2 regions of the Erwinia wuhanensis genome follow, and region 2 is predicted to be linked to the other one. Evidence: riboswitches for the same ligand, from Rfam matches in the RefSeq annotation. Region 2 holds a riboswitch; the other holds the start of a gene.
The links. A riboswitch is a leader RNA that binds a small molecule or an ion and turns the genes downstream of it on or off. The one in region 2 is predicted to bind thiamine pyrophosphate.
Positions count from the first base shown of each region.

Region 1: another riboswitch for thiamine pyrophosphate. It lies ahead of thiM (hydroxyethylthiazole kinase); the one in region 2 lies ahead of thiC (phosphomethylpyrimidine synthase ThiC).

Region 1 is NZ_JAUJUH010000005.1:214,044-218,607, reverse strand. Features, by position in the region: gene apbC (iron-sulfur cluster carrier protein ApbC) at 1-973, shown strand, start outside; gene QZH36_RS13830 (GNAT family N-acetyltransferase) at 1,069-1,491, opposite strand; gene QZH36_RS13825 (hypothetical protein) at 1,488-1,748, opposite strand; gene QZH36_RS13820 (hypothetical protein) at 1,876-2,109, opposite strand; TPP riboswitch at 2,293-2,389, shown strand; gene thiM (hydroxyethylthiazole kinase) at 2,422-3,207, shown strand; gene thiD (bifunctional hydroxymethylpyrimidine kinase/phosphomethylpyrimidine kinase) at 3,204-4,001, shown strand; gene QZH36_RS13805 (GntR family transcriptional regulator) at 4,171-4,564, opposite strand, start outside.
Region 2 is NZ_JAUJUH010000006.1:313,749-318,312, reverse strand. Features, by position in the region: gene hemE (uroporphyrinogen decarboxylase) at 1-184, opposite strand, end outside; gene nudC (NAD(+) diphosphatase) at 224-997, opposite strand; gene rsd (sigma D regulator) at 1,071-1,574, shown strand; TPP riboswitch at 1,664-1,764, shown strand; gene thiC (phosphomethylpyrimidine synthase ThiC) at 1,840-3,771, shown strand; gene thiE (thiamine phosphate synthase) at 3,771-4,415, shown strand; gene QZH36_RS16120 (HesA/MoeB/ThiF family protein) at 4,408-4,564, shown strand, end outside.

The sequences.
Region 1 (4,564 bases), on a different contig from region 2:
CAACACCCTGCATATCGAACTGCTGATGCCTTTAGCCTGGCACAGCGGCTTTGAAGCCTTAAAGGAGAGCGCCAGCGCGGAGCTGCTGCGCCTGACTAATGCCACCGCCATCAGCTGGAAGCTGAGCCTGGATATCGCCACGCTGAAAAGGGTGAAGAACCAGCCAGGCGTAAAGGGTGTGAAAAATATTATTGCCGTCAGCTCCGGCAAGGGCGGCGTCGGCAAATCCAGCACGGCGGTCAACCTGGCGCTGGCGCTGATGGCCGAAGGCGCGAAAGTCGGCCTGCTGGATGCGGATATCTATGGCCCGTCGATCCCTGATATGCTCGGCACGCAAAACGAACGGCCTACCTCGCCGGACGGTACGCATATGGCGCCGATTATGGCGCACGGGCTGGCGACCAACTCTATCGGCTATCTGGTGACCGATGACAACGCGATGGTGTGGCGCGGGCCGATGGCCAGCAAGGCGCTGATGCAGCTGCTGAACGAAACGCTGTGGCCGGATCTGGACTACCTGATCCTGGATATGCCGCCAGGCACGGGCGATATTCAGCTGACGCTGGCGCAAAACGTGCCGGTGACCGGCGCGCTGGTGGTGACCACGCCGCAGGATATCGCGCTGATCGACGCCCGTAAGGGGATTGTGATGTTTGAAAAGGTCAGCGTGCCGGTGCTGGGCATCGTCGAGAACATGAGCGTGCACGTGTGCAGCAACTGCGGTCATCACGAGCCGATTTTCGGCAGCGGCGGCGCGCTGGCGCTGGCGGAACAGTATCACACGCGCCTGCTGAGCCAGCTGCCGCTGCACATCACGCTGCGCGAGGATCTGGACGACGGAATGCCGACGGTGGTGCGCCGTCCCGACAGCGAATTTACCTGGCTGTATCGCCAGCTGGCAGGCCAGGTCGCCGCACAGCTCTACTGGGATGGCGAAGTGATCCCGGACGATATCGCTTTCCGCGTAGTCTGACGGCAACTCGGCTTTGCTGCTGCAAAACGACAGGGCGCCGCCAGGCTTTTAAGTTTGTCAGTAACCCGGCGGGCGCATCATGCGCCCGTTTTCTTTTACAGCACGTAGTGCAGCAGCAGGTATTCTCCCTGGTCGCCTTCGCCGCTGCTGATAACCTGCCAGCCGTGACGCTGATAAAAAGCCAGCGCCCGGTCGTTTGCCTTAAGGCACTTTAGCGCGCCGGTCGAGGTGAAGCCTGCCTGCACCGCCTCCAGCAGCTCGCTGCCAATACCCTGACCCTGACACGCCGGGTCGACAAATAAACTGTGCAAAAAATTATCGGCGGGCAGCAGCGCGGCAAAGCCCGTGCGGTGGCCGTCATGCTCGGCGACCAGGATGCGTTCGCCCAGCGTCACGCGGTCGAAATCCTCCAGCTGCCAGTCGCTGCCGTCAAGCCAGTGCCAGTTCGCCTTGCGGGCGGCCAGAAACAGCGTGCGCAGAAAAGGGCGGTCGGCTTCGGTAAAGGCGCGTACCGTCATCCGTTTTCTCCCCAGACGGGCTTTACGTGTCTTTCGCCCTCAATGCCCGTGCCGCGATAGTCATAGTCGATTTTGCCCGCTTCAAAAAGCTGATCCAGCAGGCGGAAATTGTCCGGGGGCGTAACGTTACAGCGGCTATTCAGCACGGTATCCTGAATGGTAAAGGCACGATCGCCGCGCGCTATCTGTTGCAGATAGTGCAGCATTTGCAGCGCCGCGACGCTGATGCCGTATTGTTCATTAAGCGGTCTTGTCATCTTACTTCTCGTCAGGACAGGAATGGCGTTCAGATTAGCGAATGGGCGGACTTTATCAAAAGCCGCTACGGGATCGGAGAGTATGACGCAAAAATTCCCGGCGGCAAAAGAGGCCGCCGGAAAATAATCAGAAATTCACCGTCACGCCGCCAGCCAGCAGCCAGTCGTTGGCGCCTTCCTGTTGCAGCCTGCGCTGATGGTTGAGGCGGGTAGAGAAAGAAACGTTGTCGGTAACGGCCAGCCTGGCCTCCGCTTGCACGGCCAGCGCATCGCCGCCGTTGCCGGTACGGAAGGCGTCACGGTTGTGGCCATCGCTAACGGTTACTTTGTCCTGGCCTGCCGGACGATGAAGCCAGTGCATGTCCATGCCCAGATGCAGGGTGCCAGGGACTATCGGCAGCGTGTAATCCCAGGCCAGGCCGCCAATCCATGCCGTCCGCCGCTGCTGCTGCTGGCGCTGGCAGCAGTGTAAACCCTGGCGCTATCTGCGTTAGCAAGCCGTTCCGCGCTTGCGTAAAACAGCGCGTTTCCCTATGCTGGCAAGCACTACGACTCGGGGTGCCCTTCCTTGTGAAGGCTGAGAAATACCCGTTGAACCTGAACTGGATAATGCCAGCGGAGGGAAGTCAGATGCTTTATCGCATCGCCTTCTTGATCGCCGGTTGGGAGCGCTATGATCCAACCTACTCACTATACGGCCAGCCCGGCCGCGTCTCTTGCTCTGTTCCGCCAGCGGTCGCCGCTGGTTCACTGCCTGACCAATGATGTGGTACAAAGCCTGACGGCTAACGTGCTGCTGGCGCTGGACGCGTCGCCCGCGATGGTGACTGAACCTGTGGAAGCGGCACAGTTCAGCGCTATTGCGGATGCCGTGCTGATCAACGTCGGCACGCTGACCGCTGCACGTAGCGAAGCGATGCTTGCCGCGGTGCAGGGAGCGACGGCGGCAGGCCGACCGTGGACGCTGGATCCGGTTGCCGTCGGCGCGCTGACTTTTCGCAGCGATTTTTGCCAGCGGCTGCTGGCATTCCGTCCTGCCGCCATTCGCGGCAACGCCTCTGAAATTATGGCGCTGGCCCGACAGGCGGTTTCCGGTCGCGGCGTCGACAGCCAGCATCATCCTTCCGCCGCGCTGGAGGCCGCTATTCAGCTGGCGCAGTCCAGCGGCGCGGTGGTTGCCGTGACGGGCGAAACGGATTACGTCACCGATGGACGGCGGCTGCTGGCGGTATCGGGCGGCTCTCCGCTGATGACGCGCGTGGTCGGCACGGGCTGTGCGCTCTCCGCCGTGGTGGCCGCATTTTGCGCACTGCCGGGCGACAGGCTGCTGCATATCGCTGCCGCCTGTCGGGTAATGAGCCAGGCGGGCGAGCAGGCGGCGGCGGCGGCCAACGGGCCGGGCACCTTTGAACCGCTGTTTCTCGATGCGCTCTACCGTCTGTACAAGGAGGCGGTATGAGAGTCAACGCATTGACCATCGCCGGTACGGATCCCAGCGGCGGAGCCGGGATCCAGGCCGATCTGAAAACGTTCTCCGCGCTTGAAGCCTACGGTACCAGCGTGATCACCGCGCTGGTGGCGCAGAACACCTGCGGCGTGCAGGCCGTCTATCCCGTGGCGGCCGATTTTGTTTCGGCCCAGCTAGCCTCGGTATTAAGCGACGTGCGCATCGACAGCGTCAAAATCGGTATGTTGCAGGACAGCGATATTGTGGAGGCGGTAGCAGAAGGGCTGGCAAAGGCGGCGATCCCCTGGCGGGTGTTGGATACGGTGATGCTGGCGAAAAGCGGCGATCCGCTGCTTTCCGGGCGGGCCGTGGCGACGCTGCGGGAAAAACTGCTGCCGCAGGTTTCCATTATCACGCCGAATCTGCCGGAAGCCGCTGCGCTGCTGGAGTGCTCACCGGCCCGCAACGAACAGGAGATGCTGCAACAGGGCAGGGCGCTGCTGGCGCTGGGCTGTCAGGCGGTGCTGATGAAAGGCGGCCACCTGAGCGACAACGAAAGCCCGGACTGGCTGCTGACCCCGGAAGGAGAAGAGCGTTTTACCGCGCCGCGCGTGCCGACTAAAAATACGCACGGCACCGGCTGCACGCTTTCTTCCGCGCTGGCCGCGCTGCGCCCGCGTCATACCAGCTGGCCGGGTACGGTAAGCGCAGCGAAACAGTGGCTGCAGGGCGCATTGCAGCACGCAGATACGCTGGAAGTGGGTAAAGGCATTGGCCCGGTGCATCATTTCTACCGCTGGTGGTAGCGCGCTGGAACGCTATCAGCGGGCAAACTGCTGACGGGCCGGGAGAGGATGATTAGTAGTGCATCGACGAGCGAAAACGTTACGGCTGAACCGGCGCGTGTAGCGGTAGTGATGAGACGCGCGGGTGGAAGGACGCTGACGGCCGGAACCGCTCGCCAGCCCGGCAGGATTACTCCTGTTCAAACCACGCGCCGTTTTGCTCTGCAATCGGCGTGATGGAAAAAATCATCTCCTGCAAATGATGCCGCAGCGCCTGTTCGGCGGCGTCGGCGTCTTTCGCCAGCAGCGCCTGCAGGATCTCTTCATGCTGATTGATCAGGCTTTCCGGCGGCGAAACCTTACTGAGGGTCAGGAAGCGCACGCGATCCATCGTCGCCTTGATATTTTCTACCGTTTCCCATGCCAGCTCACAGTTGATGCTCTGCGCGATAAGGCGGTGGAACTCATCATCCAGCAGCAAAAACGCCTGGCTGTCGTTGCGCTCCGCAGACAGCTTTTGCAGGCGCAAATTATGCTCCAGCCGGGCCAGCGCCTCTGGGGTCGCTTCCGTCGCCGCTCGCCTT
Region 2 (4,564 bases):
GCAGCGTGACTTCACAGGCCAGCTCAGCATTTTTACACAGCGACATAAAGTCGCCGGCCTGGGCGCGCGTCGCCTTGTACTCCGGCAAATACCGTCCGGCCTGACGCATCATCCATACGGGCGTAACGTCTACCGGCTGACGCAGCAGAGCACGCAAATAACGATCGTTCTTCAGTTCACTCATCTTCAGGACTCTTTTTCATTCAGACGCACAGTATATCAGTTATTCCGCAGCGGCGCGGCAGAGCGCGACGGTGTCTTCTATCAGCCGACGGGCCACCGTTCCCGCCGGCGGCAGCTGTGGCAAGGCGTCGTAGCGATACCAGTTGGCATCCAGCAGCTCTTTGGGATCGATGTTGATCTCGCCGCTGTCGTAGTCGGCCATAAACGCCATCATCAATGACTGCGGGAAAGGCCAGGGCTGCGAGGAAACATAGCGCAGGTTTTTCACCTTGATGCCGCTCTCCTCCATCACCTCGCGCGCTACGGTTTGCTCCAGCGTTTCGCCTACCTCCACAAAACCCGCCAGCACCGTGTAGATGCCGTTGCGGTGTCGGGTATGCTGAGCCAGCAGGATTTCATCGCCGCGACGAATGGCCACGATGATGCAGGGCGCAATTTGCGGATAATAGCGCTGGCGGCAGTGGCCACACAGGCAGGCCCATTCCGTTTTGCTGCGATGCATCGCGTGTCCACAGTAGCCGCACCACTGATGCGAGCGATAAAATTCGGCCAGCTGGATGCCGCGTCCCGCCAGCTGAAACAGGGCGGGATCCTGATCGAGCAGCTGCCGCAGCGATGCCATCCCTTCCGGACGATTTTCGCTAATCAGCCGTACAGGTTCGCCCTGCCATTCGCCAATCAGCGCGCCTTTCGAGCCGGCCAGGCCTAAATCTTGTGCGTTTCCGTACGGTAATTGACCTTTTGGCAGCCAAAGTTTCTGTTCATGGCTGACAATCCACCAGCCAGCGTCTACGCTTGAAATCTCAAGTTCCATAAATTGCTCATCCTCACTTCACGCACTTACCGGATTGGGATAGACAGTTAAAATAACACTTTTGGAGTCACTCATGCTTGACCAGCTGGAAGTTTTGGCCTCACGCGTAGGCGGATGCAGCGAACTGGTAGACTTTTGCCTTCACTCACGCAAGCAGTTGTTAGTTGCTTATTATCAAATGGTTGGCATGAAGCCTAACAAAGAATCGCTGACTACGCTCGACGAAGAGGCGCTGGATAACTTCTGTCAAAGCCTGGTTGATTATCTCTCAACCGGCCACTTCACGGCGTACGAACGGTTTATTCAGGAAATGGAAGGCACCGACCAGCTGGCCAAAGCGGCGCTGATTTATCCTTCGCTACAGGCGAATACCGAACAGATTATGGCGATTTACGACGCCCATCTGGAAAACGCCATCGATCACGATAACTATCTGGAGTTCCAGCAGGCGCTGTCGATCGTCGGCGAAGCGCTGGAAGCCCGCTTCACCCTGGAAGATAAATTTATTCAGCTGGCGCTGGAGAAGTATGCGGATAAGTCCGCCGCTAATGACTCTGCGATGGCTCGTCCTGCCTGAAAAGTTAACTGTTTAATCCCTTGAGCTTTCCATAACGCCCCTTTATGCTGAAAAGGCAATCGCATGATTGCCTCTGGCGAAAGCCAGACTTCTTCTTGTCGGAGTGCCCCTCGGGGCTGAGACCGTTAATTCGGGATCCGCGGAACCTGATCAGGTTAGAACCTGCGAAGGGAACAAGAGTAAAGATCCAGGTCAGGGCCATCGGCTCTGCGCTTACTCCTCCGAACTCCGGACAAGCAAATTTCCCTTAAGTCAGGAACTTGCTATGTCTACCCAGGTTAAGAAATCCAACCGCCGCGAACAGCGCGCTGAAGCGCAGCAGTTTATCGCTGCTTTACAGGGCACTGCTTTCCCCAATTCCAGACGCATTTATCTGACCGGTTCGCGAGCCGATCTGCGCGTTCCCATGCGTGAAATTCAGCTCTCGCCCACCCTGACCGGCGGCGGCAAAGACAATCCACAGTTTGAAGAAAACGAACCGGTGCCGGTTTACGATACCGCCGGCCCTTATGGCGATCCCGACGCCGCTATTGACGTGCGCGCCGGTATCGCCAGGCTGCGGGAAAGCTGGATTGCAGAGCGCGCCGATACGCAACCGATTGAGCAATTAAGCTCCGTTTATACGCAGCAGCGTCTGGCGGACGAAGGGCTTGATCATCTGCGCTTTGAGAATCTGCCGCGGCCGCGCCGCGCCCAGGCTGGTCGCCGCGTCACGCAGCTGCACTACGCGCGCCAGGGCATTATCACGCCGGAAATGGAATTTATCGCGCTGCGCGAAAACATGGGCCGCGAGCGCGTTCGCAGCGAGGTGCTGTTGCAGCAGCATCCGGGACAGGATTTTGGCGCGCGGCTGCCGGAAAATATCACCGCCGAGTTTGTTCGTCAGGAAGTGGCTGCCGGACGCGCGATTATCCCGGCCAATATCAACCATTCTGAATCGGAGCCGATGATTATCGGCCGCAATTTCCTGGTGAAGATCAACGCCAATATCGGCAACTCTGCGGTCAGTTCTTCGATTGAAGAAGAGGTCGAAAAGCTGGTCTGGTCGGCACGTTGGGGAGCGGATACGGTGATGGACCTCTCCACCGGGCGAAATATCCATGAAACCCGCGAGTGGATCCTGCGCAACAGCCCGCTGCCGATTGGTACGGTGCCGATCTATCAGGCGCTGGAAAAAGTCAACGGCGTGGCGGAAGACCTCAACTGGGAAATATTCCGCGACACACTGCTGGAGCAGGCTGAGCAGGGCGTGGATTACTTCACTATTCATGCGGGCGTGCTGCTGCGCTATGTGCCGATGACGGCAAAACGCCTGACCGGCATCGTTTCGCGCGGCGGCTCCATTATGGCGAAGTGGTGCCTGTCGCATCATCGTGAAAGCTTTCTCTACGAACGCTTCCGTGATATTTGCGAGATCTGCGCCGCTTACGACGTCTCGCTGTCGCTGGGTGACGGCCTGCGTCCTGGCTCAATACAGGATGCCAACGACGAGGCGCAGTTTGCCGAGCTGCGCACGCTGGGCGAGCTGACGAAAATCGCCTGGGAATATGACGTGCAGGTGATGATTGAAGGGCCGGGACACGTGCCGATGCAAATGATCAGACGCAATATGACCGAGCAGCTCGAACACTGCCACGAGGCGCCTTTCTATACGCTTGGCCCGCTGACTACCGATATCGCGCCTGGCTACGACCATTTTACCTCCGGCATCGGCGCGGCGATGATTGGCTGGTTCGGCTGCGCCATGCTCTGCTACGTTACGCCGAAAGAACATCTGGGCCTGCCGAATAAAGAAGATGTCAAACAAGGTTTGATTACCTACAAGATCGCGGCCCACGCGGCGGATCTTGCCAAAGGCCATCCCGGCGCGCAGATCCGTGACAACGCCATGTCGAAAGCGCGTTTTGAATTCCGCTGGGAAGATCAGTTCAACCTGGCGCTGGATCCGCATACCGCACGCGCTTTCCACGATGAAACGCTGCCGCAGGAGTCCGGTAAGGTTGCCCACTTCTGCTCCATGTGCGGCCCGAAATTCTGCTCGATGAAAATCACCCAGGAAGTCCGCGAATACGCAGCAAAACAGGAAGCGGAAGCAGAGCCGATAGCGATCAGGATGGCGGAGATGTCAGAGACGTTCCGCCGTCGTGGCGGCGAGCTTTACCATGCCATGGATGCCTTAACGCAGGAGGAAAAATAATGAGCCGTAGCGCTTTTCCCCTGACGGCAGCCAGGCTGGGGCTTTATCCGGTGGTGGACAGCGTCATCTGGATCGAGCGTTTGCTGGCGGCTGGCGTGCGCACTATCCAGCTGCGCATTAAAGATCTGCCGGAAGCGGCGGTGGAACAGGATATCGCCGCGGCCATCGAGTTGGGTAAACGCTATCAGGCCCGTCTGTTTATCAACGATTACTGGCGGCTGGCGATTCAGCATGGCGCCTATGGCGTACACCTGGGCCAGGAAGATCTGGCTATTGCCGATCTGGATGCGATCCACCGCGCCGGGCTGCGGCTGGGGTTATCCACGCATGATGACGCGGAACTGGATCGCGCGCTGGCCGAGCGCCCATCCTACATCGCGCTGGGACACGTCTTTCCTACGCAAACTAAAGCTATGCCCTCTTCACCTCAGGGGCTTCAGGAGCTGAAGCGGCATGTCGGGCGCCTGCAGAACGTCTCAACCGTGGCTATCGGCGGTATCTCGCTGGCGCGGGCGCCAGACGTGCTGGCAACCGGCGTCGGCAGTATCGCCGTGGTCAGTGCCATTACCCAGGCGGCAGACTGGCAGGCCGCCACCGCGCAGCTGCTGGCGCTGGCAGGAAGCGGAGGGCCGCTTGATGCTTAGCGACGGCGATTTTATGCGTTACAGCCGCCAGCTGCTGCTGGAGGAGTTTGGCCCGCAGGCGCAGGAAAAGCTGCTGGCGGCCAGCGTGCTGATTGTCGGCCTGGGCGGCTTAGGCTCACCGGCTGCGACGTATCTTGCCGCAGCGGGCG